DNA from 3 places in the Halomonas sp. AOP27-A1-41 genome. Region 2 is predicted to be linked to each of the others. Evidence: predicted binding sites of a transcription regulator. Region 2 holds the regulator's gene; each other region holds the start of a gene.
The links. Region 2 encodes sigma-54, which starts transcription at its own class of promoters, with help from an activator protein. Its sites were predicted from a motif close to TGGCACNNNNNTTGCTNT; they were not measured.

Region 1 (9,749 bases), on a different contig from region 2:
GCTGCCCGTGATGGGCGTCATCGCGGCCTACTTCTTTATTCGGGGCCATAACCTGCCCGGCGGCGGTTTCGTTGCCGGTTTGATCTTTGCGGTTGCGATTATTGTTCAATACATGCTGGCCGGTACGCAGTGGGTGGAAACGCATCTACGCCTTCGCCCTCACCGCTGGATTGCATTTGGCCTACTGACGGCCTGCGCAACGGGCCTGGGCGCGTGGCTGCTGGGTTATCCTTTCCTGACCACCCACACCGCACACTTCACGCTTCCTGTGCTTGGCGAGGTACACCTGCCGAGTGCATTCCTGTTTGATTTAGGCGTCTTTGGCGTGGTCGTTGGTTCCTCGATACTGATGCTTGTGGCGCTGGCACACCAATCTGTACGCAGCCACCGCTTACCCGCTACCACGGCGCCAACGCCCCTCAACCCTCAACAGGAGACCCGCTAATGGAAGCTGTTATGGCCATGGCAATGGGCATCATGTTTGGCTCCGGGGTGTGGCTGCTGCTGCGTCCACGTACCTTTCAGGTCATTACGGGCTTATTGCTTATTTCGTATGCCGTTAATCTATTTATCTTCATCATGGGGCGTCTCTCCATCAACCAGCCCCCCTTAACGCTTGCCGAGGGCACTATTGACCCCGCTTTGTATGCCGACCCGATGCCCCAGGCGCTGGTCTTAACGGCTATCGTGATCGGCTTTGCCACCACAGCCCTTTATCTGGTGGTGATGATTGGTGCTCGCGGGCTTACCGGCACCGACCACGTTGATGGCAAGGAGCCCCATTGATGAGTCTTCCTTGGCTGCACCATTTAATGCTGGCACCTGTTTTGCTGCCCTTGATATTCGGGGCGGGGCTGATCCTGGTGAATGAGCGTCATCACCAAAAAAAGTTTTTTATTAACCTGGCCAGCACGCTGGCGATGCTGGCGACCTCGGTCGCACTGCTTTTGCTGGCGGACCACGAATACTGGCCCGATGGCATTGGTCTCTACCTCTCTGCTAACTGGACAGCCCCCTTTGGCATTGTCTTGTTGGTTGACCGGCTAACGGCGGTGATGCTGCTGCTTGCGTCAATATTGGCGAGCGCTTCTCTGATCTTTGCCATGATCCGTTGGAGCCGCATTGGTGTGCACTTTCACTCGTTATTCCAGTTTTTGTTAATGGGCATTAACGGGGCCTTTCTTACCAATGACCTGTTCAATCTGTTTGTGTTCTTCGAGGTCATGTTGGCGGCCTCGTATGGCTTGATACTGCATGGCTATAACAGCGTGCGTATAAGAGCAGGCATGCAGTACATTGTGGTGAATTTGTTAGCGTCGTTTTTCTTCCTGATTGGCGTGGCCCTGATTTACGCGACGACCGGCACGCTAAACATGACCGACTTGGCGATGCGCTTGAGCATGCTATCGCCGGAAGACCTCATGTTGTTAAAAATTGGCGTGGTTATTCTGGCGTTAGCCTTTCTCACCAAGAGCGCCATGTGGCCACTGGGTTTCTGGCTGCCCACGACATACTCGGCGGCCTCGCCGCCGGTGGCTGCCATGATGGTGCTGATGACCAAAGTTGGCGTGTACGTGCTGATTCGGCTGTGGTTACTGCTGTTCTCGGAAGGCCCTGCCGCCGGTTTCGGCTTTGACCTGCTGCTCTGGGGAGGGCTTGTTACGCTTGCTTTCGGCACCATCGGGATCCTTGCAAGCCAGGAACCTGGCCGCATGGCAGGCTATGCGGCGGTCATCTCATCAGGCACATTGCTGGCTGCCGTTGGATACGGCCAACCGGCGCTTATCAACGTGGCGCTGTTTTACTTGATCAGCTCGACACTGGCCGTTGCCGCGTTTTTGCTGCTGATAGAGTTAATTGAGCGTATCCGCACACCGGGAGCCGCGATGCTGGCATTAACCATGGAGGCTTTCGCGGTGGAGGATAAGCCGGAGGAGCCCGTCGGCAAGGCGATTCCTGGCGCGCTGGCCTTTTTGGGGCTGGCCTTCGCCTGCTGCGCCCTGATTATTACCGGGCTGCCGCCGCTGTCAGGGTTTATCGCCAAATTCAGTCTTTTTCATAGGCTGTTGAATCCTACCGACCTGCTGATTGAGCGGGGAATCGTCACTTGGGTCGTTATTGCGCTGGTCGTACTTTCCGGGTTGGCAGGCATTATTTCGTTAATGCGTTTTGGGGTACGGACCTTCTGGGCCGTCCAGAACCCGGTCGCGCCTCATCTGCAGCGCTCCGAAGTCATGCCTGTCATCACCCTGCTACTGGCCTGCCTGCTGCTCACCGTTCAAGCAGGCCCGACGATGGCGTATCTGGAGCGCAGCACAGACGCGCTCAACCAGCCTGAGGTTTATTTAAACCGTCTAGGCTCAACCGCTGCGGTGGGCGGTACGTTCGGGGAGTCGGCCCAATGACGCTGCGCTGGCTTCCCTCTCCTGCCTTATCGGGCGCCTTGTTAATCATGTGGCTACTGCTGAATCAAAGCACTGCGCCTGCACAGGTGTTGCTGGGCAGTGTCCTGGCCATTGCCGCACCGCTGCTCGCCAGACCACTGCGCCCACTCGCCCCAGCACCACTGCGTAAACCGCTGGTGTTGGCACGCCTGCTGTTTATGTCGATGATCGAAATCATACGCTCCTGCTTTAACGTCAGCCGCATCATCTTGTTCAATGCCAAGGGTGTAAAATCACAGTTCGTCCGAGTGCCACTGGATCTTAAAGACCCGCACGGCCTGGCGTTGCTTTCGTGCCTGATCAATTCAACTCCCGGCACCGTGTGGGTAGAACAGCTGCCAGACTCTAATGATTTGGCGCTGCATGTGTTTGACCTCCACGATGAGCAGTGGTGGATCGACACGATTAAAACGCGCTACGAACAGCCATTAATCGAGATCTTTGAACATGAATAAAAGGCGCTCAGTATGACCACACTGCTCTCTCTGGCAATTAATATCACGCTACTTAGCGTCTTGTTAGCCATGCTGCTGTGTACGGTGCGCTTACTGCGTGGGCCAACCGCACAAGACCGTGTACTGGCACTCGATACACTATGGATGTGCGCCATGCTGTTTGCCCTAGCGCTGGGCATCCGGTTTGGCAGCGTGATCTATTTTGAGGCCGCGATGCTGATTGCCCTGACGGGCTTTGTATCAACCATCGCGCTTACCAAATTTCTTATGCGTGGCGAGGTAATTGAATGAACCCACAGCTGGAGTCACTGCCGCTATGGGCCAGCCTGCCCATTACCCTGCTATTGCTACTTGGAAGCGCGATTGTACTGATCGGTGCATTGGGCCTTGTTAGGCTGCCGCACTTCTTCCAGCGCATTCACGGCCCCGCCATTACGATCACCCTAGGCACCGGCTCCATTCTGATTGCCTCCATGATCTACTTCTCGGTGCTACAGTCACGACTGGTCATTCATGAGCTATTAATCACTGCCTTTGTGATGCTCACTGCGCCGGTGGTGGCCATGCTGCTGATGCGCACCGCTGTTTATCGTGACCTGCGTGCTCGTGACCGCCGCCCAACCATTAGCGCAAACGAGAACAAGAGCAAGACAACGACCGAGGTTTATCCCTTTTCTGCGAAGGAAGAGCCGTAGCTTCGTGCCACACCGGCCTCTGCGTAGCGGATAGGTTTGGGCACGTTTTACACGTCGCCATGCCGCTTAGTTGGGCGTTCTCAAGTACACTCTCACCTCTGCCTTAAGCTTTAGAGACCCGAGCCAAGCGCCTTTTCAATCATGTTTCAAGTAAAGTATCAGCACTGGTTTGTATACCCTTTAAAATACACTACAGGTAAATTCCCCAAGGGCACGTGTTTATGACTTCCACACCGTTGCAAAATGATCGTTTTCTCCGCGCCCTGGCGCGCCAGCCCGTTGACCGCACGCCGGTATGGATGATGCGTCAGGCAGGCCGCTATCTGCCTGAGTATCGTGAGCGCCGCGCCGATGCGGGCAGTTTTATGGACCTGTGCCGCAACCAGGACCTGGCCTGCGAAGTAACGCTCCAGCCGCTGGAGCGTTACCCGCTGGATGCGGCGATTCTGTTTTCAGATATTTTGACGATCCCCGATGCCATGGGTCTGGGGCTCTATTTTGAAACCGGTGAAGGTCCCAAGTTTCGCAAAACCGTGCGCACCCCGGAAGAAGTGGCGGCGCTAAGCGTGCCCAACGCCGAGCGCGACCTGGACTACGTCATGCGTGCGGTATCGACCATTCGCCGTGAGCTGAACGGGCGCATGCCGCTGATCGGCTTTTCGGGAAGCCCTTGGACGCTGGCAACCTACATGGTGGAGGGCGGTTCCAGCAAAGACTTCCGTCACCTGAAAACCATGCTTTACGATACGCCAGACACCATGCATCAACTGCTGGATACCCTGGCCCAGTCGGTGACCGATTACCTGAACGCGCAGATTCGCGCAGGCGCCCAGGCGGTGCAGATCTTCGATACCTGGGGCGGAGCGCTTTCCACCCCCGCGTACCTGGAGTTCTCGCTACGCTATATGGAGCAAATTGTTTCCGGGCTGATCCGCGAGCACGACGGGCGCCGCGTACCGGTGATTCTGTTCACCAAAAACGGCGGCCAGTGGCTTGAAGACATCGCCTGCGCTGGTGCTGATGCACTGGGTATCGACTGGTCGACCGAGCTCTCCAGCGCCCGTGCCCGTGTGGGCCACAAGGTTGCGCTTCAGGGCAACCTCGACCCTAACGTGCTGTTTGCACGCCCGTCGGCGATTCGTGCCGAAGTCGCCCGCGTGCTGGAAAGCTACGGTCACGGGCCGGGCCACGTGTTCAACCTGGGCCACGGCATCAGCCAGTTTACCAATCCGGATAACGTCACCGCCTTTATGGAAGCGCTGCACGAGTTAAGCCCGCAGTATCACCAAGGCATTCCGGCCCAATCCACCCCATCACAACCAGGAGCCAATTGATGAGCGAATTACGCGGCGACCAGTGGTTCACCGAAGTGTTTGATAGCCACGGCAGCGCCTTCTCGCTGAAGATCTCTGAAAAGCTGTTGGATGTGCAGAGTGAGTACCAGCACCTGGAAGTGTACGCTACCGAGACCTACGGCAACCTGATGGTGCTGGACGGCTGCGTGATGCTCACCGACCGTGACAACTTCCTGTATCACGAAATGATCGCCCACCCGGCACTGTTTACTCATCCGGCGCCCAAGCGCGTGGTGATTATCGGCGGCGGCGACTGCGGCACACTGAAAGAAGTGCTGCGCCACCCGGGCGTTGAAAAAGTCACCCAGATCGATATCGATGAAGAAGTCACCAAGGCCGCAGAGCGTTTCTTCCCGGCGCTGGTGGAAGCCAACGACGACCCGCGTGCTGAGCTGCTGTTCGCTGATGGTGTGAAGTGGGTGGATGACGCTGCCGATGAAAGCATCGACGTGCTGATTATCGACTCTACCGATCCGGTCGGCCCCGCCGAAGGGTTGTTCAAGACTGACTTCCTTAAGCGCTGCCACCGCATTCTGAAAGCCGATGGCGTGATGGTACAGCAGAGCGAATCACCGCTTTATCACAGCGGCTCGATTATTCGTGAGCTGCGCCATGACATGCGCGAAGCGGGCTTTGCCAGTGTCGCCACACTGCCCTTCCCCCAGCCGGTTTATCCTTCCGGCTGGTGGAGTGTGACGCTTGCCGGTAAAGGCACCAACGTGGAAACCTTCCGCGAAGAGGCTGCCGCTAGCCACAAAATGCCGCTACAGTACTACACAGTGGATGCCCACCGGGGCGCCCTGGCGCTGCCACCGTTCATGCGTAAAGCGTTCGGCTGACGTTTATTTGAATAGCACGCCAGTAAGCGATGAGGCCGGGCACTGCTCGGCCTTTTTTGTGTCACCACGTTAAGGAACCAACAATGAAAACCCTTAAATGGATAAGCATTGGCGCGTGCGCCCTGGCCCCGACGGTTGCCTTGGGCACCACGTTAGAAACCGTTCAATCCCGCGATAGCGTACGCTGCGGGGTGAACGCCGCCCAGCCCGGCTTCTCCTCACTGGACGATAACGATACGTATCGCGGCCTGGATACCGATGTCTGCCGCGCGATTGCCGCGGCGGCATTAGGCGATGCCAGCAAGGTTGATTTCGTACCGCTCGATTCGGTGGAGCGTTTTACCGCCCTGCAATCCGGCGAAGTGGATCTGCTCTCCCGCACGACGACCTGGACCTCTAGCCGCGATACCACCCAAGGTATGCACTTTACCGGGGTGAGCTATTACGATGGCCAAGCATTCATGGTCGCAAGCGACCTGGGCGTGCAAAGTGCCGAAGACCTGGACGGCGCGGCGGTGTGCACGCAGTCAGGCACGACCAGCGAGCTGAACCTTTCAGACTATTTCCGTGTTAACGACATGCACTATGACGCAGTGGTGTTTGATTCTCCCGAACAGTCGATTGCCGGTTTTGAAGCCGGGCGCTGCGACGTCTTAAGCTCCGATGCTTCTCAGTTGTATGCCCAACGCATGCAGCTTGCCAACCCCGACATGGCGGTAGTGCTGCCCGAGATTATTTCCAAGGAACCGCTTGGCCCCGCCGTACGCCAGGGCGATGACCAGTGGTTCAATATCGTAAAATGGTCGCTGTTTGCCATGCTCAACGCTGAAGAACTGGGTGTCTCAAGCACCAATATTGATGAACACGCGGATTCCGATAATCCAGATATTGCCCGCCTGCTGGGCCAGGACGGCAGTTTTGGTGAAGGCATGGGACTTAATGACGACTGGGCTTACCAAATCGTCAAACAGGTGGGCAACTACGCCGAAATGTATGATCGCAACGTGGGCGTGGACTCTAACTTCAATATTACCCGTGGTTTAAATGCTCTGTGGCGCGATGGCGGCATTCAGTACGCCCCGCCCATTCGCTAGGGCTTACCGGTCAGCACTCTGCCATCAACCATCGGTTGTCGCACCAAAACAGCGCATGCGGCAACCGTTTCTATTTTTTTGCACCTAAACTTTCGTAGAAGCAGAATCATTTTGCGTTGAAAAGCGCTGAATTTGGCGTTGTACCCACATTGGCATCTTCCTTGCTAGCTTTATATGTCATGCCTTCGCATGCATAACAATATTAATTGAGGAAGGGAATTACCATGTTGAACAAGAAACACTGGGTATTACTGGCCTCTGCAGGCGCCATCACACTGACAGGCGCCACTAACGCTAACGCAGCAACACTTGAAGAAACCATTGAACGTGGAGCCGTGCAGTGTGGCGTCAGCGACGGTTTGCCAGGCTTTTCGGCACCCGATGGTGATGGCAACTGGCAAGGGCTGGATGTCGATGTTTGCCGTGCGGTCGCCGCTGCCGTGCTGGGTGATGCAGATGCCGTCAATTACATCTCTCTCAATGCCGTTGAGCGTTTCACTGCGCTGCAGTCTGGCGAAGTCGATTTGCTTTCTCGTAACACGACCTGGACCACCACCCGCGATACCACGCTGGGTCTGAACTTCGCAGGCGTCAACTTCTATGACGGTATCGGCTTTATGGTTAGCCGTGACCTGGGCATCGGCGGTGCTGATGAGCTGGACGGTGCGGCGATCTGTATCCAAACGGGCACCACCACCGAACTTAACGTGGCCGATTACTTCCGCGCCAACGATATGGAATTTGATCCTATCGTGTTTGATACCTCAGAGCAGACCGTGGGCGGCTTCCAGGCTGGCCGCTGTGACGTTCTAACCTCGGATACTTCTCAGTTGGCGGCGCTGCGCATTCAGTTAGATGATCCGGATGGCGCCGTCATTCTGCCCGATATCATTTCCAAGGAGCCGCTGGGCCCGGTAGTTCGCCAGGGCGATGACACCTGGTTCAACATCGTGAAATGGTCACTGTTTGCCATGCTCAATGCTGAAGAGTACGGCGTGACCAGTGAAAACGTAGAGGAAATGACCAGCTCCGAAAACCCCGACATCGCCCGCCTGCTTGGCCAGGACGGTAACTACGGTGAAGGCATGGGGCTTGATGCGGATTGGGCTTACAACATTATTAGCCAGGTCGGTAACTATGCCGAAAGCTTTGAGCGCAACGTTGGCATGGACTCACCGCTTGAGATTGAACGCGGTGCCAACGCGCTATGGAACCAGGGTGGTTTCCAGTACGCTCCGCCGATTCGCTAAGCATCTCGCTTGACCCGGCCCGTCGCGCTTAGCAGATGAGTGCCGACGGGCCATTTGATTGACCTTCCGTGTAGCGGAGACGCCACCCATGTCCGTAAGACCCAACACTCGCCCCGCTGGCCACAAGCCACCGTTTTGGCGAGACCGTGCCAAACGCGCACTTGTTTTTCAGCTGCTTTTAACGGCAGCCGTTGTCGTATTTTTGCTGTATATCGTCGGCAATACTCAGGACAACCTATCCGCCCGGGGTATCACCACCGGTTTTGGCTTTTTAAATAACACCGCAGGCTTTGGTATCGTACAAAGCCTGATCGACTACTCCTCTCAGGATACCTACGGCCGCACCTTTTTGGTGGGCTTGCTCAATACGCTATTGGTCGGCGCCTTGGGTGTGGTGGCCGCGACGCTGATTGGCTTTATTGTCGGCATTGCTCGCCTGTCGCCCAACTGGCTACTGGCACGCCTGGCCACCGCCTATATCGAAACTTTCCGCAATATCCCGTTACTGCTACAGATTTTTTTCTGGTACTTCGCCGTGCTGCGCACGCTACCCAGTGCAAGGGACAGCCTCTCGTTTGGCGAGGTTGTTTTTCTTAACGTGCGCGGTCTGTATCTGCCTGAGCCGCTTTTTGAGTCAGGCTTCGGGATGATTCCAGCGACCTTTATCGTCGCGGTTATCGCCAGTATTGCGCTGTGTGTGTGGAACAAGCGTCGCCAAGAGGCAACCGGTAAACGCATCCCAGCCGGGTGGATATCGCTTGCGCTGATTCTGGGGCTGCCGCTGCTGATTACGGTCGCCACCGGCGTACCGATCACCTGGGATATTCCGGAACTGCGCGGCTTTAACTTCCGCGGTGGCTTTACCGTGATTCCGGAATTTCTGGCGCTGTGGCTGGCGCTTTCTATCTATACCGCTGCGTTCATTGCTGAAATTGTCCGCTCGGGCATCCAGGCCATTTCCCACGGCCAGACCGAAGCCGCCCAAGCCCTGAGCCTGCCGCGTAACCTGGTGTTGCGCTTGGTGGTCATTCCGCAGGCGCTGAGGGTCATTATTCCGCCCCTTACCAGCCAGTACCTGAACCTGATCAAGAACTCCTCGCTTGCCACGGCCATCGGCTATCCCGACCTGGTATCCGTGTTTGCGGGCACCACGCTGAATCAGACGGGGCAGGCCATTGAGGTGATCGCCATGACCATGGCGGTGTACCTGACGATCAGCCTGCTGGTTTCCATGTTCATGAACTGGTTCAACGCCCGCGTAGCGTTGGTTGAGCGCTAGGCGCCGGTGAGGATAGCTTTATGATTCATAACCAAACAATGATTGACCAGCGGCCTGCCCCCAGCAATACCCTGGGGCCCGTAGCCTGGCTGCGCACCAACCTGTTCAGCAGCCCACTCAATACGCTATTTACGCTGGTGGGGCTGTACGTTCTGTACCTGCTTTTGGTGCCGACCATTCAGTGGGCGTTCATCAACGCCGACTGGGTAGGCACCACCCGGGATGACTGTTCGCGAGAGGGCGCCTGCTGGGTGTTCGTTAATGCGCGCTTTACGCAGTTTATCTACGGACTTTATCCGCGAGAGGAAATCTGGCGAGCCAATATTGTGTTTGGCGGC
Region 2 (9,749 bases):
AGCCTTCAAAAACGCCAAGCCACTCCACACCGACCAGGTAGCCACCCCAAATACCCACGACGCTAAAGCCAACCGTTAGAATGGGCAGCGAAACGAACCCAGCCCAGAGCCTGGGCGCAATAATTCTACGCAGTGGGTCTACGCCAATCATTTCCATACTGGTTAGCTGCTCGGTAGCTTTCATTAAGCCAATCTCAGCGGTGAGTGCCGACCCTGCCCGCCCGGCGAACAGCAGCGCAGCGACAACCGGCGCCAATTCCCGCAGCAAGGAAAGCGCAACCATTTGCCCTAACGCCTGCTCCGCGCCAAAGTCGACCAAAATAGTGTAGCCCTGCAGCGCCAGCACCATGCCAATAAAAAGTCCCGATACGATCACAATCGCCAGCGAGAGCACGCCCACAAAATGCATTTGACGCAGCCAGAGGCTCCACCCTTCACGAGACGGCACGCCGACCGCTGACTGGCCAAGAAATAGCCCGGCACGGCCCAGCGCTTCCATTACATCGCACCCTTTACGCCCCAAACGGGCGATATAGCCGATGCCTTGTTCAAATTTCGACTGCATTACCCTGCCCTTGTCGCGGTAACGGGGCCAAGAATATCGCTGTACAGCGTCTCGGCGGGATAGTGAAATGGCACCGGACCGTCTGGCTCGCCATGCACGAACTGGCTAACGCGTGGGTCCTGATTGGCATTCAGCGTTTGCGGTGTACCCTCAGCGACGACCTGACCATCAGCGAGAAGATAGAGATAATCGGCGATGCTTAGTGTCTCTTTAATATCGTGAGAAACCACCACCGAGGTAAGCGCTAGTGCCTGGTTAAGCCGTTTAATCAACTGCACCAGCACGCCCATGGAAATAGGATCCTGCCCGACAAAAGGCTCATCATACAAAATGAGCTCCGGGTCTAACGCTATTGCCCGAGCCAGCGCCACGCGCCTGGCCATACCGCCCGAAAGTTCTGCAGGCGTTAGATGACGAGCCCCGCGCAGCCCCACCGCTTGAAGCTTTAGCAATACCAGATCTCGAATCATGGCATCGGGCAGGTCGGTATGGACGCGCAAGGGAAACGCGACGTTCTCGAACACATCCAGGTCAGAAAACAGAGCGCCGCTTTGAAACAGCATGCCCATACGTTTACGCAATGCAAACAGCGCTTTTCGCGACAGCCGATGAACGTCCTGGCCATCGACGATAATACGTCCACGATCCGGCGTTAGCTGACCACCAATGAGTTTTAGCAAGGTTGTCTTGCCGGTACCGCTAGGCCCCATAATGGCGGTGACGTTACCCTGAGGAATAATCATGCTGATTCCACGAAAGATCTCATGGCTCCCACGTGAAAAATGCACGTCTTCAATTTCGATGAAGGGAACGTCTGTCATGGGTTCGTTGACTCCCATTGTTACTTAATAGTAGCGGGTGCGTTTATCGGTTGGATATTCTACCGTTTAAAAACAGCGTTTTCTAAATATTCTCGAACATCAAGCTTGGCTTCAATGGCACTTATGGCAAGACGTGCGTTCCAACCCACCCTAAAAACCCGTTAAAGCGCTATGCTTATAGATGCCCACAAAATGGTATTCTTGTCAGTTAATCGCACTACGTTTGCACTGTATTTCTATTAAAACGAGATGTTCATGCCCCAGCCCTCACCCACTGTTAGCCCGTTGCGTGAAAGCGCCCTACGCACGCTGCAAATAGAACAAGCCGCCATTGGCGGTCTTCAAGGCAAGCTTGATGAAAGCTTCGACCGTGCATGTGAATTGATGCTGGCGTGTCAGGGCCGGGTCGTCGTGACGGGAATGGGCAAGTCTGGCCATATAGCAGGAAAGTTGGCCGCCACGCTTGCCAGCACCGGCACACCTGCTTTTTTTGTTCACCCAGGTGAAGCTAGCCACGGCGACCTGGGGATGATTACGCGCAACGACGTGGTCCTGGCACTTTCAAACTCCGGAGAAACCGCCGAAGTGACGGCGCTACTGCCTCTGTTAAAACGGCTAGGCACACCGTTAATTAGTATGACAGGCCGCCCTGGCTCAACACTTGCCAAACATGCGGATGCTCACCTGAACAGCGGTGTTGAACGCGAAGCGTGCCCTCTGGACTTGGCCCCCACAAGTTCCACGACGGCCGCCCTTGCCCTGGGCGACGCGCTTGCCGTTGCGCTACTTGAAGCACGCGGATTTACCGCTGATGATTTTGCCTTATCGCATCCCGGTGGCAGTCTGGGAAAACGACTGCTATTGCGCGTTAAAGACCTTATGCATAGCGGCGCACGCTTGCCGCAGATAGCACTAGGCAGCCCGCTGCGTGATGCGCTCTTGGAGATTACCCGCCAAGGGTTGGGATTTACCTGCGTTGTCGACAGCGAAGGGCGACTTGCAGGTGTTTATACCGATGGCGACTTACGCCGCACCCTCGACCAGTTTCATGATCTGCGTAAAGTAACTGTGGACGATGTAATGACCCGACCCGGCAAACGCATTGGCCCCGACCTACTGGCCGCCGAAGCGGTGCGCATCATGGAAGATAGCCGTATTACTGCGCTAGCGGTCGTCGATGACGAACAGCGCCCCATCGGGGCGCTCCATATGCACGACTTGCTTGCCAGCGGCGTTATCTAACCACTTTACCCAACAGTTTACTGACAAGGAGTCTCTATGGCCCTCCCCACTGCGCTACTTGACCAGCTTCGCCATGTGCGACTACTTGCCCTCGATGTTGACGGTGTGCTCACCGATGGACGGCTATACTTTCAAGCCGATGGTATCGAGATCAAAGCCTTCCATACACAAGACGGCCATGGCTTAAAGTTGCTTAAACGTGTGGGCATTCATGTGGCGTTAATTACAGGACGCGACTCCCCCATGGTGAGCCAGCGTGCTGCGGCGCTGGGAATTAACCTTGTCCATCAGGGCTGCGAAGATAAGCTCACTACTTTGAAAGCGCTGTGCGAGCGCCTCAATCTGAACCTAAGTCAGGTGGCTTACTGCGGCGATGACTTGCCTGATCTTGCGCCTATCAAACGCGCAGGCGTTGGCATTACGGTACCCAACGCACCCGATTACATGCATACCCACGCTGACTGGATTACCGACCGCTTGGGTGGTCACGGCGCCGTACGTGAAATTTGCGATACATTGCTTGAAGCGCAGGGCCACTGGAGTACTGTTCTTGAGTCGTATTTGAATGGTCGCGTGTAATGTTTCAAAGAACCAAGAAACGCGTCGGGTTAGCGGCCCTGGTGGTCGCTTTAGGGGGGCTGCTGGTATGGCTGGACCCACGCGGCCCGGAAGACCGGCCCGTTGACGAAGAAGCGCAGGCTGAAGAGCCTAGCCACGTGCTGGAAAATGCCGAGATCACGCTGTTTGGTGAAACAGGGCATATCCAGCAGTCGCTGTCCGCGCCTTTATTGGTTTACATACCACAAAGCACCCAGGCCGAAGTCACTCAACCCGAAGCGACGCTGTTTGATAGTGATAACCGAGAGTGGCTCGCTCACGCCAACGAAGGCGTTCTGAACACGGCCACCCAAGCGCTAACACTGTCTGGTGATGCACAGCTTCTGGCGCCTACAGAAGGCTGGCAGCTTGATACTGAGTTATTACATTATGATGGGGTAGCGCGTCATGCCTGGAGCGAGGCGCCCGCCGTGTTTCAGCAGCCACCTCAACAAATGAGCGCATCACGTATGGATGTTTGGCTTGATGATAGCCAGGTCCGACTAACCGATAACGTCCGCGGCCATCACCCCCCCGCAACACAAAATCCTTAGGAGTCGCTATGAACGCTTTTATTCGCACCGCGCTTTTCGCCCTTGCGGTGCCGCTATCGGCAGCGGCCCAGACAAGCCAAGCTCCCATTGAAGTAGAAGCCGACCAGCTAGACCTTGATCAGCGTGCAGGCACTGCCGTTTATTCAGGCGATGTCAATATTCGCCAAGGCAATATGCAGCTACGTGGGGATCGCGTTGAAATTATCCGTAACGACGCGGGTGAGCTTTCTCGCGCTATTGCCACCGGAGAGCGCGCCTATCTACGCAATCAACTCGATGATCAGGACACTCCGATGGAAGGATGGGCACGACGCGTGGTTTATCACGTAGCAGAGCGGCGTGTAGAGCTTATTGACCAGGCCGAACTGACCCAGGCGGGTGATCAGTTTACCGGTGGCCGCCTGGAATACTTCATTGACCGCGAAGTGGTGCAGGCACGCTCCGATGCAAACGGTAGCGAGCCGCAGCGTATTCGCATGACGCTTCAGCCAGCGCAATAGGAGCCAACCATGTCTATTGCGGAAGCACCGCCCATAAAAACCCTTTACGCCAATCACTTGGCAAAAAGCTATAAGCGCCGCCGCGTGGTTAAAGACATTAGCCTGGAGATTGCTCAAGGCAGCGTGGTAGGCCTGCTTGGCCCTAACGGCGCGGGCAAAACCACATCGTTTTATATGATTGTGGGCCTGGTGAAGTCTGATGCGGGTACGGTGCGTATCGACGAGCAAGACTTAACCCGCGTTCCCATGCACGAACGCGCGATGGCCGGCATTGGCTATCTACCCCAGGAAGCGTCTATTTTTCGCAAGCTATCGGTTGCGGATAATATTATGGCGATTCTGGAAACCCGCAAAGATCTGGACAGGGCAGGACGAGAGCAGCGGCTTGAGGCCCTGCTTGACGACTTTCATATTACCCACATCCGTGACAGCTTGGGCATGAGCCTTTCCGGCGGCGAGCGGCGACGCGTCGAAATTGCCCGCTCCTTGGCCACAGAGCCCGCGTTTATCTTGCTGGATGAGCCATTTGCAGGTGTCGACCCCATCTCGGTTGGTGAAATCAAGAGCATTATTCGCGCCTTAAAACAGCGCCACATTGGCGTGCTAATTACTGACCATAACGTCCGAGAAACACTGGATATTTGCGATATCGCCTATATTGTCGGTGACGGCCACATCATTGCTGGCGGCAGCCCTCAGACTATCCTTGATAACCAAAAAGTGAGGGAAGTTTACCTGGGTGCTGATTTTCGCTTATGAATTTAATTTCACCGCTAAACAGTGATCTGCAGTAAAAATTTTATCAGTGGCATGCTTATTGCACTTGCACAACAACATGACTCGCACTAGGGTGAAGCTTTCCGATTAACGAGTGGTTCTCAGATGGTCATGAAAGCTTCTCTCCAATTGCGTATCGGTACGCAGCTGACCATGACACCTCAGCTGCAGCAAGCGATTGCACTGCTACAGCTATCGACATTGGATCTACGTCAGGAAATTCAGCAGGCACTGGATGCCAACCCAATGCTGGAGCAGGAAGACGAGTTCGGCGAGCAGGCGACCGTCGAAACACCCGACGAGGAGTGGTCAGAAAGCATTCCCGAGGAACTGTCTGTCGATAGCGACTGGTCTGACACTTACCAGGACATGGGTAGCTCTGGCAGCGAAGGCCCTGATTTTGAACGCCAGGCCGCGGAACAAAGCCTGCATGGACATCTCCTTTGGCAGCTGGCGATGACCGATTTTACGGCTCGTGAGCAGCTAATCGCCGAAAGCCTGATTGATGCACTGGATGCCAATGGCTACCTGACGCAGCCGCTCAACGATATCCGCGATGGGTTACGTGCTCAAAGCATCGAAGGTCTCAGCCAGCGAGAGTTGGAAACCACTCTGATGCGCTTACAGCAGTTCGAGCCAACGGGCGTCTTCGCCCGTGACTTGCGCGAATGTTTGATGCTTCAGCTTGCAACGCTCCCCGACGACACGCCCCTACTGGTTCCCGCGCGCCGATTGGTTCGCCAGTTTCTTGAAGCGCTGGGCAAAAATGACATGCGCCTATTAAAGCGCCGCCTAAGCCTGGACGATGAGCAGCTAGACGATGTGATCGGTCTGATCCGAAGCCTGGACCCACGCCCAGGCAGCGCTTATGGCGTCACCGACGATAGCTATATCACGCCCGACCTGGTCGTACGTCATGATCATGAAGGCTGGCACCTGGAGCTAAACCCTGAAGCCCTGCCCCGGCTGCGTATCCAGCCCGACTACGCCAGTTTAATCAAGCGTGCAGACAAGAGTCAGGATAACCAGTTTTTAAAAGAGCACTTGCAAGAAGCGCGCTGGCTAATCAAAAGCCTGTCCAGCCGCAACGACACGCTTCTACGCGTAGGGCGCGAGATTATCACTCGCCAAATCGGTTTTTTAGAGCACGGTGAAGAAGCGATGAAGCCGTTGATTCTTGCCGATATTGCCGAGGCGGTTGAGATGCACGAATCAACCATTTCTCGGGTCACCACACAAAAATATATCCATACCCCACGGGGTGTCTTCGAACTTAAGTACTTTTTCTCAAGCCAAATTAGCGGGCAAGATGGCGCAGACAGCCACTCAAGCACCGCGATTCGCGCCCGGCTTAAAAAGTTGATTCAAGATGAGCCTCCCGGCAAACCTCTTTCGGACAGTCGTTTGGTGACATTACTGGGAGATGGCGGCATCACAGTGGCACGCCGTACGGTGGCGAAATATCGTGAGTCGCTGGGCATTCCCTCATCAAGTGAACGTCGTCGTTTGCGTTAGTCGTTACAAGAGAAATGGCAAAACTCGCGACAGGGGCTTTGCAACACCGTAAAAAGGGTTACAATCGAAATTCAGTCCGATGGATAAGGAGCACGTCAATGCAAGTAAATATCACGGGTCATCATGTAGAACTGACTGACGCCTTGCGTGACTACGTTAATGAAAAACTTGAACGCATCGAACGTCATTACGACCACATCACCACGGTACAAGTCACCTTATCTATTGAGAAGGAGCGCCAACATGCCGCGTGCACCCTTCATGCGGCAGGCGCCGACTTACATGCCGACGCCGAAGATGTCGATATGTATGCCGCTATTGACGCCTTAGCAGACAAAATTGATCGTCAACTCGTTAAGCACAAGGAAAAAGCACAAGCTCGCGCCCAAGGCGCTGGCGTGCGTTAATTCAATGACGTTGGAAACCATCCTCCCCCCGGAGCGCGTACTTTACGACGTGCCCGGGGGCAGCAAAAAGCGGGTGCTGGAGTTTTTCAGCACCTTTATCGCTCAAAATACACCCAGTCTGGATAGCCAGGAAGTTTTCAGCCGACTGATCGGCCGGGAACGTCTTGGCAGCACGGGGATCGGTAACGGCGTCGCCATCCCCCATGCGCGCAGCCCACATTGCGTTACGCCTATTGCGGGTTTTTTAAAATTATCAGAACCTATTGATTTTGATGCTATTGATGGCGACCCGGTCGACCTCGTCTTTGTGCTGCTTGTTCCCGAAGAGGCTGACGACACGCATTTGTCGCTTTTGGGCCAAGTGGCCACCATTATGAATGATGCGAGCACACGCCAGGCATTACGCAAAACCAGCAGCCAGCACGATTTGCTTGACCTGCTAATGGGCAAGATTCGCGAACAGGCCGCTCCATAATCGCCCATAACGACTAACACATTTTCATGCGTTATCCCTTTTATACGTTCAATCAGAGAGAGCCACTATGCAACTGGTGATTATTAGCGGCCGCTCTGGCTCTGGCAAATCAATCGCATTACAAGCGCTGGAAGATATTGGCTATTACGCCATTGATAATCTCCCCGCCATGTTGCTTGGTTCTTTGGTTGACGAACTCCGTGACGAGGGTGAGCGCACGCATCTAGCGGTCAGTATTGATGCCCGCAACCTGCCAGCGGCGCTTGAGCGCCTTCCCGCACTGCTTGAAGAGCTGCGCGCGCGGCCTATAGATTGTCAGGTTATCTATCTAACCACCGATTCACGTATTTTACTGGAACGCTATTCTGCGACACGGCGACGCCATCCGTTAACGCGCAACAGTGATATGACGCTTGAAGAGGCGATAGAGAAAGAGGAAGAGACGCTCAACGAAATACGTGATTTGGCCGACCTGCGGATTGATACATCACGCTTATCGGTCCACGACCTGCGTCGGCGCATTTCAGACCAGGTAGCCCACCAGCGCAAAGACCAGCTAACACTCACCTTTGAGTCGTTCGGCTACAAGCATGGCGTACCCATGGATGTAGATTTAGTCTTTGATGTACGCTGCCTGCCCAACCCTTATTGGGACCCAACGCTACGCCAGTACACAGGACGTGATGCCACGATTATTGCGTTTCTGCGCGGCTACCCGATTGTCGAAGAGATGAGCCATGATATTCAGGCAATGCTTGAGCGCTGGCTGCCTGCTTACCAAAATAGTCAGCGCAGCTATATGACGGTGGCTATTGGCTGTACCGGCGGGCAGCACCGTTCTGTGTATATTGCCGAACAGCTGGCGCAAAAGCTGGCACCGCTCATCGGCGAAGTCCAGTTGCGTCACCGAGAACTGGAGCTGCAATACACGCTACGAGGAACCCGGGCAGAGCCACCGACGGCTCCTCCATTTTCCGAGTAGACGCCCAGCCCTACGTAAACGCTTATGCCTAATGACACCACTCGGAAAAAAGGAACCAGGGTGCCAGAAAGAACCTTAACGCTTACCAATCAGCGCGGCCTACATGCCCGCGCCGCCACAAAACTGGTGAAGTGCAGCCAGCACTACTCCGCCAGCATACAGGTGTATAAACAGCAGCAAATGGCTGATGCAGCCAACATCATGTCGCTATTGATGCTGGCCGCACCCTGCGGCACCCAACTGCGGATTTGTGCGGAAGGCGAGGATGCCGAACAAGCGCTTGATGCAATCCAAGCGCTGTTCGACGCCCGCTTTGACGAAGATCAGTAGTGCGGCTTTTTTAGCTACCGGCGACGGTCATCGCATCCACTAACCAGCTGCCCGTATGAATGCTGCCGCGCGTATCGATATCACTTCCGATACCAACAAGGCCTGAGAACATACGCTCAAGGTTTCCAGCGATGGTAAATTCTTCAACCGGATACTGGATTTCTCCATTCTCGACCCAGAAGCCCGCCGCACCACGCGAGTAATCCCCGGTTACGCCGTTCACGCCTTGGCCCATTAGTTCGGTAACCCAAATGCCTCGACCCATCGTTTTAAGCAGCGCATCACGCGTCTGCAAGGGTGCGTCTAAACGCACGTTGCGGACACCGCCAGCATTCCCCGTGGTTTGCATGCCCAAGCGACGGGCACTGTAGGACGAAAGCATATAGCTTGCGATACGCCCCTGTTCGATAAAGCGGTTATTACGTGTCTGCACACCTTCTCCATCAAACGGCGTACTGGCGGTCGCTCCTATTTCCATAGGGCGCTCTTCCAGACTAAACCACTCAGGAAATAACGGCGTGCCCAAACGGTCACACAAGAAAGAGGATTGACGATACAGCGCGCCACCCGCCAATGCGCCCAATAAATGCCCAACCAAACCACTAGACAGCGAAGGATCAAACAGAATGGGAAAGGTGCCGGTTGGCGGCCGCTTGGCACCTAACCGGCGCAGCGTACGGGCCGCAGCCTCGCGCCCTACTTCGCTCGGGTCGCGCAAATGCTGAGGATTACGCGCAGAGGTATAGTCGTAGTCCCGCTGCATACCGTCTTCATCCTGAGCAATGAGCATGCATGAAAGGGAGTGACTACTGCCTTTTTGGGTACCTAAAAAACCATGGCTGTTAGCATAAACCCGTACGCCCTCACCGCTTGAAAGCGACGCGCCTTCTGACTGACTAATACCCTCAACGTCGCGACCCGCCTGCTCGCAGGCAAGCGCAAGGTCGATTGCTTGCTCAGTTGTCAGCGCCCACGGGTAATGAA
Region 3 (9,749 bases), on a different contig from region 2:
CACCATTAACCCGCACAATACGCCGCCAATACTCATAATGGGCAGCGAGAACCCGGCCAGTAGAAAGCCGATAGCCACGCCCGGCATAATGGCGTGCGCCAAGGCATCGCCGATCAGACTCATGCCGCGTAGCACCAGAAAAACGCCCAAGGGCGGGGCCGCAATGGACAGCGCTAACCCGCCGACCACCGCGCGGCGCATAAAGCCGTAATCAAACGGCGCAATCAGCCACGTATTAAGCAGTTCCAGCATGGTGCTCCCCCAGTGTAAAAGGTACTGCCTGGGCGGGCAGTGGCTGATGATGTAGTTCACTGGGTGCCACCCAGCGGGCATGGCCGCCGTTTAACATCAATATTTCATCGGCCAAGCGGCGTAAATGGTCCATATCGTGCAGAACAATAATAATCGTCGTACCGTCATCGGCCATCTGGCGCAGGATACGGATTAAAATATCGACCGTGTCGCTGTCCACGTTGGCAAAAGGCTCATCCAGCAGTAGCAGCTCGGCTTCCTGCATTAACGTACGCCCAATCAAGGCCCGCTGGCGCTGGCCACCGGAAAGCTCGCCTAACGGGCGGTGAGCCAAGTGCGAAATACCCAAGCGCGCCATGATGTCGCGACCTTTACGGTAGTGCGCCGCACAGTAGCCTTTTAGTGCCCCATGGCTTGGCCAACTGCCGGTCATGACCAACTCCTCCACGCTCATGGGAAAGGTTAAGTCCAGCGCCAACTGCTGGGGCAGCCAGGCACGGCGTTCAGAAGGAACGCTGCATATTACGTTGCCGCCTGCCGGGCGAAGTTCGCCCATAATGGCCTGGATCAGAGTGCTTTTACCGGCCCCATTGGCACCCACTAACGCCGTAATAGCCCCCGGCCTGATATCGCCATCCACATGCTCAAGCACGGTGCGATGCCCTTGGACCAAGTGCAAATTCTTAAGCTGTAAGCGTGATGTTGTGCGCTGACTCATTTAGGCCACCCACCAGCCCACACCACCAGCGCCCACAGCGCCACAAGCGGTATCGTCACCAGTAGCAGCCGTTTCGTGGCCGACAATGACATTAAAGAGAAGTGGCAAGGCCCCTCCCGGTTATGGCGGTGCGTGCGATGACTCACAGAGTACCCTCTTAATAATAGAATAAGTTATAACATAACAATTGGCGAAGCCAAAAAAATTGCTGAATATTTTACGTGCTTACTGCGTCGTGACAATGACAAACGCGGTTACTCACTCATCCCAAAGTAACTTATCCACAGGGCGTTTTAGTAACGCCATGTAGCGCTAATCTGCTGGGGAGAGACCAGCAGCGCATACTCGCCGTCCATCGTCACTGGGCCAAGCGAAACGCGGGCGGGCTGAAAGCGGTTAATAGCGGAAGACGCCTGGTTGGGCTGGGTCCAAATCTGAAGTTCATTGACCAGCATGCCCATGGCAAAGTTCATCGCCCCGTCGCGCTCGCGGCCATCGGCCGCAATAATACCGCCCGCAATGCTGTTGATCACCAGTGAGTTCACTCGCTCACCCCAGCCACGGCGTGCCCGCTCGGCCTGGGCAAGTTCCAACCCCAGCGCTTGCACACCGCTTAGCTCGCCACGGGCTTTTAAACGCTCGTACTGCGCCAACGCCGCCTGGTGTGGCTGGCTATCCAGCAACACCCCGCCAAGCGCCAAGGCTGATTTCACCACACCGATCCACGCATCAAAACGGTCATCGCGGTCGCTTGCTTCGCTGGCCTGGTAAGCATCCACCACAAGGCTTGCGCCATAAATACCTGTCCAACCCCACTCCCACACATTGGCCTGCCGCGCACCGCGCTCAAATACGTCGTCGTAACCCGCCCATTCATCGGTTGTTTGCGCCAAGGCTGGCAGTGCCACAACGCACAGTAGTACGCCTAAAAGAGAGTGTAAACGCATCGGGAAAGTCCTGTCGTCAAAGGAGGATGGCATTAAGCGTAGCATGTACTGGAAGGGGATTTTCGCGGAAGCCTGACGTTAAGTATGACTAAGGTCAATGGCGCTTAAAGGCGATTCCCGCACAGGCGGGGATGAACCGTCAGTGGTCGATATGAGCGATAATGGAAAAGTTGATCCCTGCGCGAGCGATAATGAGTTGGGGTATTTAGATGACCATCCCTCCATCGCGGGTGCGCTAACGGTTACTGCCGCGCTGCTTGAATGGGTTAATACTTGAAAGTTGGCGAGGTTGTAGCGCTGTCTTGGGATTAACGCTAGCGTTCAGCTTTAAGCAAAAGAGCCTCAATGGAGGCTCTTTGAAATAACGGTGTTGAAACTGCTTATTTATCCTTGTCCCAGTGTTCAAAGGCGCGCTTGTCATCGGGGAGCCGGACAATGTCACCGATGTTGAGATCAGGAAGGCCTTTAAGATGGTGGCCTTTGGTGTCCATGATGGCGGCAACGCTGCCAATACTCACGGCGTCTTCTTCTCGGTAGGCTTCCACTTTTACGTGAACGATGTGGCCTTGGTAGCGAGCGGATAAAATATCGCCGGTGCCAATGCGGGCGTGTTCATGGTGGTCGTTAGCAAACAGTTTGGATACGCTGTCTTTGCCGGGGTCTTCCCATTCGATATGTCGATGCATCGTGGTTTCCTTGTAAGTGGGCCGAAAAACACAAGTGTAGTTTGGTTTTTATTAGTTTTGCTAGTTATGGGTTAATGGGACCTTTGCCAATATGCTGAAACATAAAGGTTAAGGCCGCAGGTAGGCTGGCACGCCAAACGCGCCAGGTGTGCCCGCCGGGGTAGAGGTCCAAGCGTACATCATTAGGTTGAATGCGTTCCATGGCTTGGCGTAGCTTACGGGCGTGAAACTCGGCGTCGTACACATCGCTGCGCCCTGCGCTAATGTAAAGTGGCACGATCGGGATGTCGCTCTCTTCTGCGCTGGGCCGGGGCGTTACGTTAATGCGATACGCTTCAAGGTAAGCGGGGTAGTTGAGCTGGTCCCATAAAGCCGTATCAAAATGGCCTTGTTCATCCAAAAACGCGGGATGACGATGTGCTGAGGAGTTGCTCGGCGGATACGGAAGATAGCTTGCCGGGCTTAGCGCTGCGGCAGCGGCAAACATCTCGGGCTTTTCCAGGGCAAAATTAAGCGCGCCAAACCCTCCGGCGGATAGTCCGCCTACACCGCGAAGCGCTCGCGTGGCGCCCACTCGGTACTGGTTTTCAACATGCGGCATCAAGTCGTTAAAAAAGGCGCTACGGGCGGCCTCATTATGGCCGTCTACCCACCAGCTGCGACTACCGGGCATGATGAATACGGCAGGCGGAATGTGCCCAGCGCGAATCAAACGATCAGCGGTTTGGGCAAGGTTGCCCTTGGCTAGCCAGTCTCGTTCGTTGCCAAAAGAGCCATGGAGCAGATAAACCACTGGGTAAGGCTCGGCGGCAGTGGCGTCATAATGGTCGGGTAGATACACGGTGTAAGGGTAGGCGTGGCCCAGCGTGGGCGAGTCAAAGGTGGCGTAGTGCACCTCGCCAGCAACGGCGGTGTTAAACAGGCTCCATAGGCCCGCCAGGGCTGTCAGGCTGGTCAACAAGGAACGTAACAACCCATGAAATACACTTGAAAATGAGAGGAGTGACAAACAGCCTCCGGGAATTATCGCAGGGTTATAGCGTCGTACACCGTACCCGCCGAGACTGTTCAGCGCAGGCGAATGTCAGGCATACACGGAGCAGGTATGCATAAAAGGATAGAGGAAATTTACTGGTTGCGTGCGTACGGCTGCGTGGCCGTGTTTTTATTTCATTTGCTGGACCACGTTAATCAGCGTGTGGATAACCTGGCCACCGACCTGATGCGCCTGCCGCTGGTATTGGGCACGCCGATCTTTTTGTTCATTTCAGTGTTTGTGTTTGCCATGCGCTATGACAAGGCAGTGCCGCCTGGCTTTTTGGCCCAACGGGTAAAGTACGTCATGCTGCCTTATCTGGTATATGGCTTTATCTACTCGACGGCCGAGTGGGTTCGGCTGTATGTGGCAGGGGAGCCGGTAGGCTTTGTCGCCAATGCGCTGGAGTACTTTGTTTTCGCCGGGTGGCACGGTTATTTCTTGATTATCGCCATGCAGTTTTATATCGCGTATTGGCTGTTTACCCGCTGGCAGCTGTGGCGCTTTAACCCGGTGCCGTGGCTGTGGGTGAGCTGTTGGGTGAGTATGGCGTACTGGGGAGTGGCATATTGGTTGGGTGTGGCGCTGCCGGGGTATCTGCTCTGGGTGGCACCTCTGGGCTGGATATATCTGTTCTTTCTGGCCCTGGTGCTGGTGCGTTACTACCCCTTTGATAGTGGAGCCCAGGTACCGCTGCGGCCTTTATGGATGCAGTACCTGTCGTGGCCTTTGTGGTTGGTCGTGTTGGTTTGCCTGCTGGTCGCGGCCAGCGTGGCGGGGTGGCTGCAGTTCTCATCCAAGGAAGTGTGGGTGATACCGCTGTTCATGCTCTCAACGCTTGTAGCGATGCGTTATTTAAAAGACATCACAGCGCCTCGCTGGGTGCGCTATATCAACCAGTATTCGTTTGGTATTTACCTGGCGCACCCCATGTTTTTTGCCATTACCGATGCGTTGGTGATGCCGTTGGCGTTGCCTATAACGGTTTACGTGCTGCTGCTGATAGTGACGGGCGCCACGGGCTCTATCCTGCTCAGTAAAATGGCGAACACCACAAAAGCCGGGGCCATGATGTTTGGCAAGCGGCTAAAAGTGTAGGGCGTTGACGCGCTGTGCGGTGGGTTGGAAGCCGAGAGGGGCGCTCTATGTCTTTCATGCACCAATTAGGTGCGGTTATGCTTGTGTTTGATCTATTTTGGGTCAAAAAAACAGGTCCGTGTGTGTTTAAAAGCCTCGGGAAATACTTATGCGTCATAGAGAGGCATGCAGACGCAGCTTTTATATGCCTTAAAACAACAGGTTAGTAATTGTTTCGGTCATGTTGGTGCAGGATTGGCATGTTCTCTGCATTATATTTGTCAGCGGCTAGCCACCGTAGGCAGATGCCTCTCGGCGTGCTACAACAATAGCCGGTTTGAAATGATCGCTAGGCGATGTGTGATTCAATTTCAGGCAAATGTTAAGCGAACAAAAAGGATAGGCCTGTCAGGCACGTACTTTATTGAATGACGGGGTTTGTCTAATAACACTTTTATCGATAGCTTACTGTTACATGCTTTAAGCCACGCCCATATCGGAGGCACAATGTCAGCCAAGACTCTCGCGCTAATTGAAGAACATGATGTTAAGTGGGTGGACCTGCGTTTCACCGATACTCGTGGTAAAGAGCAGCACGTTACCGTGCCTGCCCGCGATGTAGACGAAGAGTTCTTCGAAAATGGTCAAATGTTCGATGGCTCCTCAATCGAGGGCTGGAAAGGCATTAACGAATCCGACATGATCCTGCGCCCGGAAGATGGCACTGCTTTCCTCGACCCCTTCACCGAAGACGCTACTCTGATTTTGCGTTGCGATATCATTGAGCCAGCCACGATGCAGGGCTATGACCGTGACCCGCGTTCTATTGCTAAGCGCGCTGAGGCGTACCTGGAGTCCACCGGCCTGGGCGATACTGCTTTCTTCGGTCCGGAGCCTGAGTTCTTTATTTTTGACGAAGTACATTGGAAGTCTGATATTCAGGGTTCCATGTACAAGATTTCTTCCGACGAGGGCGCCTGGGCGACCAGTAATCAGGTAGAGGGCGGCAACCTGGGGCACCGTCCGCGCGTTAAAGGCGGTTACTTCCCGGTTCCTCCGGTCGACAGCTTCCACGATATCCGTGGCGCTATGTGTAACACCCTGGAAGCGATTGGTCAGACCGTTGAAGTTCACCACCACGAAGTGGCGAATGCGGGGCAGAACGAGATCGGCGTTAAATTCAATACGCTGGTGAAGAAGGCGGACGAAGTTCAGGAAATGAAGTACGTGATCCACAACGTGGCCCACGCGTACGGCAAAACCGCGACCTTCATGCCCAAGCCGCTGGTTGGCGACAACGGTTCTGGTATGCATATTCACCAGTCGTTCTGGAAAGATGGTCAGAACCAGTTTGCCGGTGATGAATACGCAGGCCTGTCGGAAATGGCGCTGTATTACATCGGCGGTGTGATCAAGCACGCACGCGCTCTGAACGCCTTCACCAACGCCTCTACCAACTCGTACAAGCGTTTGGTGCCGGGGTTTGAAGCGCCGGTTATGCTGGCTTACAGCGCCCGTAACCGTTCCGCCTCTATCCGGATTCCCTATACGGTCAGCCCCAAAGGCAAGCGCGTTGAAACCCGCTTCCCTGACCCGACCGCTAACCCGTACCTGTCGTTTGCTGCCCTGCTAATGGCAGGTATCGACGGCATCAAGAACAAGATTCATCCTGGCGATGCCATGGACAAGAACCTGTACGACCTGCCGCCAGAAGAAGGCAAGTTGGTACCGACCGTTGCCAACAGCCTGGACCAGGCTCTGGAAGCGCTCGACGCTGACCGTGCGTTCCTGACCGAAGGTGGCGTGTTCACCGACGATATGATTGATGCCTACATCGAACTCAAGATGGAAGAAGTGGAGCGTATTCGCATGACCACGCACCCCATCGAGTTTGATATGTACTACAGCTGCTAATAGCGGTGTAACGCGATAGCTTTGAAACCCCGCTTCGGCGGGGTTTTTTATTGCACTTAACCAGTGAAAGGGGCGCGCCTTAACGGTGCTCCATGCACTAAGATGGTGCATGTGATGGATCGACCATGGCAGGCTGTGCGCTTAACGCTCGTTGAATCAAGGCCTGGCGCGCTTTTTGCAGTTTCTCTTAAGCATTGAACGTTTTTATCAGCGATATTCAGGACACGTCATGTATCAGCGTTTACTAGAACATCTCTCCATGGCAGTGCTGCTGCTGGACGGTGAGCTCCGCGTACGCTGGATGAACCCTGCCGCCGAAGCGCTGTTGGCAGTAAGCTTTAGCCGTGTGCAGGGGAGCCGCCTGGATACCCTGCTGGGCGGGGATGAAAGTATTGATCAGGTGTTGGCCAAGGCGCGGGATGCCTTTCATCCCTACACCCAGCGCGAGGCGCGCATTACCCCGGTTAACGGTGAAGCGCTGACCGTAGATTACACCGTGACGCCCCTGTCGGAAGACGAGCTTCTGCTGGAAGTAGAACCTCGTGACCGCTTGATGCAAATTTCCCGCGAGGAAGCGCTCACCACGCGCCAGGAAACCATCAAAGTGCTGGCCCGGGGCTTGGCCCATGAAGTGAAAAATCCGCTGGGCGGCATCCGCGGGGCGGCTCAGCTATTAGAGCGTGACCTGGATAAGCCTGAATTGCGTGAGTTTACCCATATCATCGTGGAGGAGGTTGACCGCTTGCGTGATCTGGTGGATTCGATGCTTGGCCCGAATCGCATTGTTAAGCACGCGCCGGTGAACATCCACAAAGTGCTGGAGCGGGTAAGAACGCTGCTGGTGGCTGAACATCCGAATATCACCATCCACCGCGATTACGACCCTAGCCTGCCGGACCTTTCCGGGGATGAGGCGCAGATGATCCAGGCCGTGCTTAACGTGGCCAGGAACGCCGTGCAGGCCATGAGCGATGCCGAGACCCCTGTGCCCGAATTGATGCTGCGCACCCGTGCCCGGCGTCAGTTCACCCTGGGTGCTGAGCGCCACCGGTTAGTGAGCGAGGTGGGTGTGATCGATAACGGCCCTGGTATCCCGGAAGGACTTAAAGAAACGCTCTTCTACCCTATGGTGTCAGGGCGTGCTGAAGGCAGCGGATTGGGGTTGTCCATCGCTCAGTCGATCCTGCATCAGCATCAAGGGTTGATTGAATGTGACTCACGTCCCGGGCACACCGAGTTCCGCTTACTGATTCCATTGGTTATTAATTGTACCGGAGAAGCATCATGATAGAGGCGACACGTAACGAGGTTGCACGGGTGGTCGTTGTGGATGACGATCGCGCTATCCGCTGGGTGCTTGAACGTGCATTGGCACAGCCGGATCTTGATGTAGAGTGCATAGAACGCGCCGATACAGTACTGGAACGACTGCTGACAACCCCACCGGATGTGCTGGTGACTGACATTCGCATGCCGGGCATTGATGGGCTGGATCTTATGTCGCACATCCGTGAGGCGCACCCGGATTTGCCGGTCATCATCATGACCGCTCATTCGGATCTCGACAGCGCAGTGGCCTCTTATCAAGGCGGTGCGTTTGAGTACCTGCCCAAGCCGTTTGATGTGGATGAAGCGCTGGCGCTTGTGCGCCGGGCGGTGGCTCATGCGCGCGAGCGCCAACGGCCGATCAGCGTTCCCGAAGGTTTGAACGCAGAAATCATTGGTGAAGCGCCGGCCATGCAGGAGGTGTTTCGGGCCATTGGGCGACTCTCTCATTCGCATATTACTGTGCTCATCAATGGCGAGTCGGGCACCGGTAAAGAGCGTGTAGCCCAGGCACTCCACCAGCACAGCCCCCGGGCGGGCAAGCCGTTTATTGCCCTGAACATGGCGGCCATCCCGCGTGATCTGATTGAGTCTGAACTGTTTGGCCACGAGAAAGGTGCGTTTACCGGGGCCGCTGCCCAGCGCCAGGGGCGCTTTGAGCAGGCCAACGGCGGCACGCTGTTTCTGGATGAGATCGGCGATATGCCGGCTGAAACCCAAACTCGCTTGCTGCGCGTATTGGCCGACGGTGAGTTCTACCGAGTGGGCGGGCACACCCCGGTCAAGGTTGACGTGCGGATTATCGCCGCGACGCACCAGAACCTTGAGTCGCTGGTGGATGACGGGCGCTTTCGTGAGGACCTTTTCCATCGCCTGAACGTTATCCGCATTCACTTGCCGCGCCTTGCCGAACGCCGTGAGGATATCCCACGCCTCACACGGCATTTTCTTGCTGAAGCCGCCAAAGAACTTGCCACCGACATCAAGGTACTCACGGCCGAAACCGAGGAGCACCTGACGCGCCTGGCGTGGCCGGGTAACGTGCGCCACCTGGAAAATATCTGTCGCTGGTTAACGGTAATGGCGTCTGGGCGTGAAATTCTGGTGGAGGATTTACCGCCAGAGCTACGCTCCCCCCAGGCAACTGAAAGCGGCGGTCATGGCGAATGGCGCAGCGCCTTTCGGGAATGGGCCGACCGTGCTCTGGCCGAAGGGCATACACATCTGTTGGAAGAGGCCGTACCCGACGTTGAGAAAATTCTGATTGAGACGGCGTTAAAACATACCGGTGGGCGTAAAGGAGAAGCAGCGGAGTTGTTAGGCTGGGGGCGCAATACACTAACGCGTAAATTAAAGACGTTGCTACCCGCCCTGGCAGACGAAGAACGCTGCCACTGTTCGCGCTAAACGAGCATTGATTGCTTGGTAAGCGCTTGGCACTGCGTTAGAAAACGCTCAAAGTCGCTCAGTATGGTGTCCAGGCTAGCGTGAAGACGATGGTCGTCATCGACCATCCGTAACGAGAGTTGCTGTAATCGGGCGCGTTCAATAACGGGGCCGGGCAGCACGACATCATCCTGCCAGCCGTGGATGATATGGGTAAGCTGAGCCTGAATCATCGGCGAGGTTTCAGGGTATGCCGGTAAGCCAAGCGCAGGGGCAAGTAAAAAACAACCTAAAAGGGGATGCTGAGTGCTAACCGCAGCGCTCAGCCATCCTCCCAGGCTAGAACCCGCTAGCACACACGCTGCGGGATTATCATTGCGTTTTGACAGAGTATCCAACAGGTGATC

Region 1: ACT3TC_RS09155 (amino acid ABC transporter substrate-binding protein) is a predicted target of sigma-54. The motif match lies at 7,033-7,050, and genes of this name have one in related genera.
Region 3: glnA (glutamate--ammonia ligase) is a predicted target of sigma-54. The motif match lies at 4,973-4,990, and genes of this name have one in related genera.

Annotation. Positions count from the first base shown of each region.
Region 1 is NZ_JBQSXT010000011.1:46,707-56,455, reverse strand. It holds gene ACT3TC_RS09200 (monovalent cation/H+ antiporter subunit A) at 1-445, shown strand, start outside; gene ACT3TC_RS09195 (Na+/H+ antiporter subunit C) at 445-786, shown strand; gene ACT3TC_RS09190 (monovalent cation/H+ antiporter subunit D) at 786-2,405, shown strand; gene ACT3TC_RS09185 (Na+/H+ antiporter subunit E) at 2,402-2,899, shown strand; gene ACT3TC_RS09180 (K+/H+ antiporter subunit F) at 2,912-3,190, shown strand; gene mnhG (monovalent cation/H(+) antiporter subunit G) at 3,187-3,594, shown strand; gene hemE (uroporphyrinogen decarboxylase) at 3,816-4,928, shown strand; gene speE (polyamine aminopropyltransferase) at 4,928-5,788, shown strand; gene ACT3TC_RS09160 (amino acid ABC transporter substrate-binding protein) at 5,872-6,882, shown strand; gene ACT3TC_RS09155 (amino acid ABC transporter substrate-binding protein) at 7,107-8,132, shown strand; gene ACT3TC_RS09150 (amino acid ABC transporter permease) at 8,221-9,411, shown strand; gene ACT3TC_RS09145 (amino acid ABC transporter permease) at 9,432-9,749, shown strand, end outside.
Region 2 is NZ_JBQSXT010000001.1:297,979-307,727, reverse strand. It holds gene mlaE (lipid asymmetry maintenance ABC transporter permease subunit MlaE) at 1-565, opposite strand, end outside; gene ACT3TC_RS01315 (ABC transporter ATP-binding protein) at 565-1,386, opposite strand; gene ACT3TC_RS01310 (KpsF/GutQ family sugar-phosphate isomerase) at 1,642-2,628, shown strand; gene ACT3TC_RS01305 (KdsC family phosphatase) at 2,665-3,207, shown strand; gene lptC (LPS export ABC transporter periplasmic protein LptC) at 3,207-3,779, shown strand; gene lptA (lipopolysaccharide transport periplasmic protein LptA) at 3,788-4,279, shown strand; gene lptB (LPS export ABC transporter ATP-binding protein) at 4,289-5,038, shown strand; gene ACT3TC_RS01285 (RNA polymerase factor sigma-54) at 5,162-6,571, shown strand; gene hpf (ribosome hibernation-promoting factor, HPF/YfiA family) at 6,670-6,978, shown strand; gene ACT3TC_RS01275 (PTS sugar transporter subunit IIA) at 6,983-7,453, shown strand; gene rapZ (RNase adapter RapZ) at 7,521-8,435, shown strand; gene ACT3TC_RS01265 (HPr family phosphocarrier protein) at 8,496-8,765, shown strand; gene pmbA (metalloprotease PmbA) at 8,776-9,749, opposite strand, start outside.
Region 3 is NZ_JBQSXT010000005.1:72,578-82,326, forward strand. It holds gene ACT3TC_RS05365 (metal ABC transporter permease) at 1-252, opposite strand, end outside; gene ACT3TC_RS05370 (metal ABC transporter ATP-binding protein) at 236-970, opposite strand; gene ACT3TC_RS05375 (hypothetical protein) at 1,264-1,917, opposite strand; gene ACT3TC_RS05380 (hypothetical protein) at 2,015-2,194, shown strand; gene ACT3TC_RS05385 (hypothetical protein) at 2,298-2,603, opposite strand; gene ACT3TC_RS05390 (alpha/beta hydrolase) at 2,668-3,543, opposite strand; gene ACT3TC_RS05395 (acyltransferase family protein) at 3,709-4,737, shown strand; gene glnA (glutamate--ammonia ligase) at 5,224-6,630, shown strand; gene glnL (nitrogen regulation protein NR(II)) at 6,860-7,918, shown strand; gene ntrC (nitrogen regulation protein NR(I)) at 7,915-9,363, shown strand; gene ACT3TC_RS05415 (YqiA/YcfP family alpha/beta fold hydrolase) at 9,360-9,749, opposite strand, start outside.